DNA from 3 places in the Mesorhizobium sp. WSM4816 genome. Region 1 is predicted to be linked to each of the others. Evidence: predicted binding sites of a transcription regulator. Region 1 holds the regulator's gene; each other region holds the start of a gene.
What was found. Region 1 encodes LexA, which represses DNA repair genes until DNA is damaged. Its sites were predicted from a motif close to TGTTCNNNNTGTGTTCNG; they were not measured.
Positions count from the first base shown of each region.

Region 2: a site for LexA is predicted at 2,056-2,073, ahead of recA (recombinase RecA). Genes of this name have one in related genera too.
Region 3: a site for LexA is predicted at 1,244-1,261, ahead of ruvC (crossover junction endodeoxyribonuclease RuvC). Genes of this name have one in related genera too.

Region 1 covers NZ_JBVVQR010000005.1:100,519-103,772, reverse strand. Annotated here, with positions in the region: gene AC0L3H_RS08290 (ComEC/Rec2 family competence protein) at 1-880, shown strand, start outside; gene lexA (transcriptional repressor LexA) at 874-1,626, opposite strand; gene AC0L3H_RS08280 (molybdopterin molybdotransferase MoeA) at 1,731-2,936, opposite strand; gene moaC (cyclic pyranopterin monophosphate synthase MoaC) at 2,936-3,254, opposite strand, start outside.
Region 2 covers NZ_JBVVQR010000016.1:108,303-111,556, forward strand. Annotated here, with positions in the region: gene alaS (alanine--tRNA ligase) at 1-547, opposite strand, end outside; gene recA (recombinase RecA) at 835-1,932, opposite strand; gene AC0L3H_RS18585 (carbohydrate kinase family protein) at 2,206-3,138, shown strand.
Region 3 covers NZ_JBVVQR010000013.1:133,109-136,362, reverse strand. Annotated here, with positions in the region: gene AC0L3H_RS16520 (AbrB/MazE/SpoVT family DNA-binding domain-containing protein) at 1-20, opposite strand, end outside; gene ruvA (Holliday junction branch migration protein RuvA) at 62-682, opposite strand; gene ruvC (crossover junction endodeoxyribonuclease RuvC) at 693-1,202, opposite strand; partial or broken gene AC0L3H_RS16505 (LysR substrate-binding domain-containing protein) at 1,382-1,582, opposite strand; gene AC0L3H_RS16500 (hypothetical protein) at 1,893-2,180, shown strand; gene AC0L3H_RS16495 (DUF2200 domain-containing protein) at 2,426-2,776, opposite strand; gene rcdA (protease adaptor protein RcdA) at 3,190-3,254, opposite strand, start outside.

The DNA.
Region 1 (3,254 bases):
CGTCATGCCGATCGTCACGATCGTCATGTTCCTGGCCGTCCTCAGCGCCTTGGCAATGCCTTTTGGCCTCGACGGCCCTTTCCTCTACATGATGGGCAAGGGCCTGACGGCGATGATCGCAATTTCGGGATGGATCTCGGAGCGTTCGCCGGTCGATGCAGTCGGCCTGATTTCGTTGCAATCGGTCCTGCTGGTGACGGTCGCCCTGGTCATCGCCACGATGGCGACGACATGGCTGCGGCTTGCCGCACTTCCCTTTGCGCTCGCCGGCCTGCTGACGATTTCCGAGACGCGCACCCCCGACGTGCTGATCTCGGAGGATGCGCACCTGGTGGCGATGCCGATCGGCGGCGGTGAACTTGCCGTCAACCGGGTGCGTTCGAACGAATTCACCACCGACAACTGGAAACATGCGCTGGTTTCAACGACGATCGTCGAGCCGGAGACATTCGAAAAAGGAGATGTGCGGTTCGACATCGCCGACCCGGCCGACCTGCCGCCGGGAGCGCCTTTCACCTGCACTGCCGGCCTGTGCCTGGCCCGGCATCCGTCCGGCGCGCTCATCGCGCTCGCCGACAACCGCAAAACCGCGCGGCCGGCCTGTGCCTTTGCGGATTTGATCGTCATCGACGATGCCACAGCCTATTACAAACCCTGCCGCAACCCGCTGGTTCTCGTCGTCACCAAACGGCAGCTCGCACGCATGGGCAGTGCCGCCGTGTTCTTCGATCCGCTATCGGCGACGACGCGCGCAGAAATCCGTTTTGCCGTCAGACAGCCATACAGACCCTGGCATGAGCAGCGGCGATTTTCGCGCGAGGCGAGGGGCCTGCCGCCATACCGCAGGGCCGAGAAACCCAAGAAGCCTGCTCTTCAGTAACGCCGGATCAGTCCGACGAGCTTGCCCTGCACCTTGACCCGGTCCGGCCCGAAGATGCGCGTCTCGTAGGCCGGATTGGCGGCTTCCAGTGCGATCGAGGCACCTTTGCGGCGGAATCGTTTCAGCGTCGCTTCCTCCTCGTCGACCAGAGCGACAATGATCTCGCCAGGCTGGGCGGTATCGGCGTTGCGGATGATGACCGTGTCGCCGTCGAAGATGCCGGCCTCGATCATCGAATCACCCTTGACCTCCAGCGCGTAGTGCGTGCCGCCGGTGATCATGTCCGGTGGCACCGAGATCGAATGCGTCTGGTGCTGGATGGCGTCGATCGGCACACCGGCAGCGATGCGGCCCATCACCGGTATGGAGACGGTGGCAACGACGTCGTCGTCATTGCCGGCAGCACGCATGCGCGAAGGCGCCGGCTTGATCTGGCGTCCGAGGCCGCCCTGTCCAAGCCCGCCCTGGCCAAGGCTGCCTTGAATGACGCTCGGCGAGAATTTGCGCGCCGCATTGAGGCCCGGCGCGATCGAATCGGGCAGGCGCAGCACCTCCAGCGCGCGGGCGCGGTTGGGCAGGCGGCGAATGAAACCGCGTTCCTCCAGCGCCGTGATCAGCCGGTGGATCCCTGATTTGGAGGCGAGGTCGAGCGCTTCCTTCATCTCGTCGAACGAGGGCGGAATGCCGCTTTCCTTCAGCCGTTCGTGAATGAACATCAGCAGTTCATGTTGTTTGCGTGTCAGCATCGCCACCCCCAACAGAATCAGAAAAACAAACCCAGAACAAACACTATCTGTTCCAGTTGTGTTCCGCAACCATTTAAAGTTTAATGAATGTGTTGACGTTTTGTTCAGCGTAGCATCAGCACGCTGCAGGCGGCGCCCGCTGCGGCTGCGGGAGCGAATGGCTCGCGCACGACCAGTCCGTTGGCGTCGGCCAGCATTCTGAGCATCGAGGAATCCTGGATACTGAACGGCGTTGCCTCAAGCGTGCCAGCTTCTTCCTTCACCACCGCGCGTACATAGTCCTGCCTGAGATCGTTGGCCGGCATGGCGGCGCCGAGCCGCGCCTGACGCATGTCCTGGCGGAAGGCGCGGCCGCTGAGCCGCGCCAGCAGCGGCTTCAGAAAGAGCTGCGTGCAGACCAGGCTGGCCACCGGATTGCCGGGCAGGCCGATGCAGCGGATGGCGCCCAGCCGCCCGAACATCAGTGGCTTGCCGGGCCGCATGGCGATTTTCCAGAAATCGAGCGCCATGCCTTCGCCGGTCAGCACGTCATGGACGAGGTCATGGTCGCCGACCGAGGCGCCGCCCAGCGTGACGATGACGTCCGCGCCTGCGTCGACGGCTTTTGTCACCAGCGCGGCGATCGCCTCCTTGCGGTCGGGGGCGATGCCGAGATCGAGTGCGCTGGCGCCGACCGAGCGGGCCGCGGCGGCGACACCATAGGCATTGGAGGAGATGATCTGGTCGGGGCCAAGGTCGCTGCCCGGCGGCAGCAATTCGTCGCCGGTGGCGATGATGGCGACCAGCGGCCGTTTCACTACGCGGACCTGCTGGTGGTTGGCCGACGCCGCCAGCGACAATGCCGCCGGATCAAGCAGGCGGCCTTTCTCCAGCAGCATGTCGCCCTTCGAGAAATCGAGCCCGAGGCGGCGGATGTTGCGGCCTTCAACCGTGGGCGCGGTCACTTCGACGATGCCGCCACCGAGGTCGCGGACATTCTCCTGGATGACGATGGTGTCGGCGCCTGCGGGAAGCGGCGCGCCGGTGAAGATGCGCACGGCCTGCGCCGGGCCGACTGTTCCGGTAAAGCCGCGACCGGCCGGCGCCATGCCGATCACCGAAAGTCTCGCGGGCACGGACGCGACATCGTCGGCCCGCACGGCATAGCCGTCCATGGCCGACGCGTTGAATGGCGGCTGGGTGCGGAGCGCCATGAGCGGCTCCGCCAGCACGCGGTCGGCGGCATCCATCAGGGCGACGCTTTCAGCCTGCAAGGGCGCAGCATCGGCAAGCAGGTGCTCGAGCGCCTCGGCGACCGCAAGCAGCGCCATTATTGGCCTGCCCCCTGGGCATCCGCCTTGTAGTCGCCGGATTTGCCGCCGGTCTTTTCCACCAGCCTGATGCCGGAGATCGCCATGCCGCGATCGACCGCCTTGGCCATATCATAGATGGTCAGGCAGGCGACCGAGACGGCGGTCAGCGCTTCCATCTCGACGCCGGTCTTGCCGGTGACGCGGGCCAGCGCCGTGACCTTCAGGCCGGGCAGCGTCGCGTCAGGTTCGATGTCTACCGATACCTTGGTCAACAGCAGCGGATGGCAGAGCGGGATCAGCTCATGCGTCCTCTTGGCCGCCATGATGCCGGCGATG
Region 2 (3,254 bases), on a different contig from region 1:
TGTGCTCGCCACGGTCGATGAAGATCTCCGAGCACGGACCGCAAGGTCCGGTGTCGCCCATCGCCCAGAAATTGTCCGAGGTCGGAATGCGGATGATGCGATCGTCGGAAAAGCCGGCGATCTTCTTCCAGTAGCCGGCAGCCTCGTCGTCGGTGTGATAGACCGTGACCAGCAGCTTGTCCTTCTTCAGCCCGAACTCCCTGGTGATCAGGTTCCAGGCAAGCTCGATGGCGCGCTCCTTGAAATAGTCGCCGAACGAGAAATTACCGAGCATCTCGAAGAAGGTCAGGTGGCGCGCGGTGTAGCCGACATTGTCGAGGTCGTTGTGCTTGCCGCCGGCGCGAACACTCTTCTGAGCCGTCGTGGCACGCGAATAGGGTCGCTTTTCCAGGCCGGTGAAAACGTTCTTGAACTGCACCATGCCGGCATTGGTGAACATCAGTGTCGGGTCATTGCGCGGCACCAGCGGGCTCGACGCGACGACCTCGTGACCCTCCTTGCGGAAATAGTCGAGGAATGTCGACCGGATCTCGTTCACGCCACTCATGAATACTGCCTTTTAGCTTTTAGAGAGAGCCGCCGGCGCGGCCGACGGCAAATGGACATGGCCTTTTAGCCGCCGCGTTGCACCCTGTCCAGAAACACGGAATTGGGCCAATTTGCGGGGCTTGCCGGTCATCTCGTTGCCGGCTTGCCGGTCATCTCGGCGCCCACCGCTGAAACGCAAACCGCCGGCGCTAGGCCGGCGGTTCGAACGCAACAATACAGGACTCGATTACACAGGCTGGAGCTGATGCGCGGGAATCATGGCCAAACTCCGGCCACTGCCGAAGCCTACATGGCGCCGGCTTCGTCCTCGAAACCATCATCTCCGCCTTCGGAACCACCATTCTCGAGGAACTTTTCCGCAATCAGCCCGGCATTCTGCCGTAGTGCCAATTCGATTTCGCGCGCCGTATCGGGATTGTCGCGCAGGAACAGTTTTGCATTCTCGCGGCCCTGGCCGAGACGCTGCGAATTGTAGGAGAACCAGGCGCCCGACTTTTCGACCACGCCAGCCTTGACGCCAAGGTCGACCAGCTCGCCGGTCTTGGACACGCCCTCGCCATACATGATATCGAACTCGACCACCTTGAAGGGCGGCGCCAGCTTGTTCTTGACCACCTTGACGCGGGTCTGGTTGCCGACGACCTCGTCGCGGTCCTTGACCGAGCCGATGCGGCGAATGTCGAGGCGCACCGAAGCGTAGAATTTCAGCGCGTTGCCGCCGGTCGTGGTCTCGGGCGAACCGAACATGACGCCGATCTTCATGCGGATCTGGTTGATGAAGATGACCATGGTGTTGGAGCGCGAGATCGAGGCGGTCAGCTTGCGCAGCGCCTGGCTCATCAGGCGGGCCTGCAGGCCGGGCAGCGAATCGCCCATCTCGCCTTCGATTTCGGCGCGCGGCGTCAGCGCCGCGACCGAATCGACCACCAGCACGTCGATGGCGCCGGAACGCACCAGCGTGTCGCAGATCTCCAGCGCCTGCTCGCCGGTATCGGGCTGCGAGATCAAGAGGTTTTCGAGGTCGACGCCGAGCTTGCGGGCATAGACCGGGTCGAGCGCGTGCTCGGCATCGACGAAGGCGCAGATGCCGCCCTTCTTCTGGGCCTCCGCCACAGTGTGCAGCGCCAGCGTCGTCTTGCCCGAGCTTTCCGGCCCGTAGATCTCGATGATGCGGCCGCGCGGCAGGCCGCCGACGCCGAGCGCGATGTCGAGGCCAAGCGAACCGGTCGGCACCGTTTCGATCTCGACGACCTGCTCGTTTGCGCCGAGCCGCATGATCGAGCCCTTGCCGAAGGCACGCTCGATTTGCGACAGCGCCGCATCCAGAGCCTTTGATTTGTCCACCGTTTTGTCCTCTACAAGCCGCAAAGAATTCTGAGCCATGATACATCACCCCTTGGTCGTCAATGAAGGCCGGACAATCCGTAATCCCTATCAATTTGTACCTTTTTTGTTCTCGATTGGCAAGGGGATACAACCGATTGAAAAACCAACAATATCCGGATTTGTTCTTTTTTTGTTTCGCGCTTTCACCCCAGGATGTATCCCGTTTCCCCCGCAGGATTCTGCTGGGCATCTTCCGAATCGCGCTTCGGGTTGCCGGGTTCCGCCTGGCAACCTAGTCTCACCGGGAACAGCAAAGGTCATCTCATCGGCATGATGAAGTCGCCGACGATCCTGGCAGTAGGCGGCGTCTATATCGAGCGGCGCGGCCAGGTTTCGGGCGCCTTCGTGCCGGCGGCGTCGAACCCCGGCACGATGCGCGAGGAAGTCGGCGGCGCCGTCTTCAATGCGCTGCGCTGCGCCGTGCGCCGCGGCGTCTCCGGCTCGCTGCTTTCGGTTCGCGGCGGCGATGTTCTGGCCGATACGGTTTCACGCGCCATTGCTGTGGCGGGGATTGCCGATCTGTCGGTGGTGTTCCTAGATCGCACGACGCCGAGCAACACGACGATATTCGACGGCGACGGCGCGCTGATCGTCGGTCTTGCCGACATGGCGCTCTGCGACCTGGCGCTTGCCAAGCAGATCCGCCGTGCCAAGGTGCGCGAGGCAATCAGCACCGCCGATGCAGTCCTTTGCGACGCAAACCTGCCGTCGGCGGCGCTCGAGCGGCTGGTGGAGCTTGCCGCCGGCAAGCCTGTCTTCGCCCTCGCCGCTTCACCAGACAAGGCGGCGCGGCTCGCGCCGGTGCTGGGCAGTCTGGCGCTGGCCTTCATGGACCGGCGCGAGGCCGGCGCGCTCGCCGCTGTCGGTATCGACGCTGCGGAGCAAGATATCATCGACGGCCTGAGGCGTGCGGGCCTCAGAGGCGGCGTGGTCACCGCTGGCGACGGTCCAGTGCTCGGTTTCGACAAAACCGACGCGTTTTCGATCTCTCCGCCTACGTCACAAAAGCCGGCGGATGCGACCGGCGCCGCCGATGCGCTGGCGGGCGCGACGATGGCCGCCCTGCTGCGCGGCCTAACGCTGGGCGCAGCGCTGCGCGAAGGCGTTGCCGCAGCAATGCTCGCCGTCGAGAGCGCCACCTTCACGAGCGCTATCTTTGCCGAGGCGCTGGCATTCGTGCCCGAGGCGCGCGACCTGGCTTGAAACCCCGGATGTTGGCGCCGCCCCTCAACCCCCTGCCGGGACCTTCTCCCCGTCAAGGACGGGGAGAAGGGGCTTGGCCGCGACGCCGGCGACCCCTCTCCCCGTCCTTCACGGGG
Region 3 (3,254 bases), on a different contig from region 1:
AAGCCCGCATATCTGCCCATGCTCTTGTTCCTAGTCGGAATTTATTTCTCGGGCAACGGTCTCACCGCGCCAGTTCCTTCAGCCCGAAGCGGATCAGCTTCGACGCATCCGCGTCCTCACCGGCGCTTTTCAGCGCCGCCGCCACCGCATTGGCGGCCGTATCGCGCGAATAGCCGAGATTGACCAGCGCCGAGACGGCGTCGGTGATCGGCGCCGGCGCGACGCCTTCGCCAAGCTCCTGCTTCAGGCCGATGGTGCCGGAGGCAGCGCCTGCAAAGGCCGGCGCCTTGTTCTTCAGTTCGGTGACAATGCGCTCGGCCACCTTCTTGCCGACGCCGGGCGCGCGGCTGACCATGGCAATATCACGCAGCGCGATGGCATTGGCGAGATCGGCCGGCGCCAGCGTCGAGAGAATAGCCAGCGCCACCTTGGCGCCGACACCCTGCACATTGCTCATCAGCAGCCGGAACCATTCGCGCTCAAGAACCGACTGGAAACCGTACAGCCTCAACATGTCTTCGCGGACATAGGTCTCGATGAACAGCACCACCGCCTCGCCGGGGGCCGGCAAGGCGGCCAGCGTGCGCGCCGAGCAGTGGGCGATATAGCCGACGCCGTGCACATCGATGATGCAGAAATCCTCGTCGATCTCGTCCAGCGTGCCTTTTAGCTTGCCGATCATGTGTGGTCCTTCATGCCAGCGCCGCCAACCTGTAGACAACACTCTGCCGATGATGCGCGTGGCAGATGGCAATGGCCAGCGCGTCGGCGGCATCGTCGGTGTCGAACGTCGCCTTCGGCATCAGCACCTTGACCATCATGTGGATCTGCTTCTTGTCGCCATGGCCGACGCCGATCACCGCCTTCTTGACGGCGTTGGGCGCATATTCGGCAACGACCAGGCCGGCCAGCGCCGGCACCAGCATGGCGATGCCGCGCGCCTGGCCGAGCTTCAGGGTCGCGGCGGCATCCTTGTTGACGAATGTCTGCTCGACCGCCGCCTCGTGCGGCATGGCGGCGTGCAGGATCTCGGCAAGCCCGTCATGCAACTGGCAAAGCCGTGTCGCCAGCGCCGCCTTGTCGTCTGAACGCACGGTGCCGGAGGCGACGAAGCGCAGCGAGTTGCCGAGGCTTTCGACGATGCCCCAGCCGGTGCGCCTCAGCCCCGGATCGATGCCGATGATGCGAATCGTTTCCCCCATCCGCCAAGTCTACCCGTGGCGGACAGCGATGCCAGCGAAATGTGAACAAACCAGAAACGGTTCCGCTGCGTCCCACAGGCTGTTTGAGAATTCGTTCTGACGAGACAGACGGCGTGGTTTGCGAGAACCGAAGCGGAGCGGACATTTGGGTCCGTGAGCCGCGCGTAGATCCCCTCGCTTCAATTCCGATGTCGTAGCGCATCGACGATGACCTTGAACGCGGGAAGATTTTGACGACGGCTCGGATAGTAGAGGAAATAGCCTTCAAAAAGCGGCGACCAATCGTCCAGAAGCTGAACCAGCTTGCCACGTGCGATGTGCTGCTCGACGATGTTCTCCGGGACGTAGGCGATGCCGTATCCACTGGCCGCCGCGCGGACAGTCTGGCCCGGCAGGCCAGATGCTTATCATCACGAGCGGTCAGGGCTGGGTGCAGGAAGAGGGCAGAACCAGCTAGCGCCGTGCAGCAGACGCGCTCGGCCGAAGAGTCCAGCACCTGGTCGGCGATCGGTCGGGCCCAAGCCGTTTCCTCCTCCCGCGCTCCACTTTATTGCAAGTCGGTCAAATTTGAGCTTCCGCATTCATGTTTTGTCGAGCCTGTCTCTTAGAGTCGCTTAAACCTTCTGCGCCGTAGGTTTTGGCCGTGCTGAATCACCGCCAGCGCCGATGACGACGAAATGGGAGAACGCAATGACTCGCAATCACGTTGAACGTCTTGGAGAGTTCAGGGAAATCCTGGTCGCGACTCGACGCGAAGGAGTCCGTAACGTGCACCATACCCGCGACGCAATGCGGGCAAGCGGCTTTCAGATCGGGGACAGCGATGGCTCCAGCTACGGAGCCAAGCTAAAGGAGCTCCAAGAGGAAATCGAGGCAGTCGATCGCGCCCTCGAAGACGAGAAACGGCTGGCCTTGGCCCTTGAAAGTGCGGCTCAACCCCGCCGATCAATCAAGCCGAGAATCGTAAAGGACACATAGAGTCGGCGACGGCCCTTGGTGCCCGTCGCGTGGATATGCCTGCGACATCGTGTCGGGCTCGTCGCCGCCGTGCTACAGAGCCGTGAACGTCATCCGTTGCCATCAAACGGGGCGGCCGAAGCCGCCCTGTGTCGATGTCGAATTTCGTTGTGTCCATCGTTGTCGATGCCGTCGCGACCCTCGCCAACGGCGTTCTTCAGGTATCCGATCTGGCGGATCGCGGTCGATGCGATCGTGCGATCGCGTCATTTCCGCAAGATCTTCTCCATCGCCTTGCCCCTGGCAAGCTCGTCGATCAGCTTGTCGAGGTAGCGGATTTCCTTCATCAGCGGGTCTTCGATGTCTTCCACCCGGACACCGCAGATCACCCCCGTGATCAAATTCCGAGAAGGATTCAGTTGAGGCGCCTGATCAAAGAAATCCTTCAGGCTGGTTTTCTTCCTCAGCTGGGCGTCCAGCCGCTTCTGGGTGTAGCCCGTCAGCCAGCGGATGATCTCATCAACCTCGGCTTTGGTGCGTCCTTTCTTTTCCGCCTTGGCGACATAGTGCGGATAGACGCTGGCAAAGCTCATGGAATAGATTCGATGCTCGGTCATTGCACCCCCCTTATGCGGGCTGGACCAGAGGTTTGAAACAGCGCCGCAGATGTTCGATGCTGTCCGCGTCAATTCTACCCGTGCTCGTCGCCTCGGCAATGCTTTGATCGCGTCGATCGCATCCTGCGACGACTGGATCCGGACGTCGTTATTGATCTTGCCTTCAACGGATGACCCGGTCGCGCTACTCGGGCACAGGTTTGGCTATCCTACCGGGCAATGCAAGATCTAGTGCCTGTCTAGCCTGCCACTGGGCAGTATGGGGACTAGTGAGCGCGGAAATGGCGCGTTTGCGCAATTATGCTCGAAGCCAACCCGGCGGCTTGCGGCCCCATTTCGGCCCGAACACGATTTGAGGATTGGCCCACAAAAGGACGCTCCTGGCGTTTAGCGGAGAATTATCGAACAGTCTCTCAGCCGCGGGCGAAAGCCGTGTTGAGCAGCGTGATCTGATCGGAAACCGGATTGATGCGGCGGC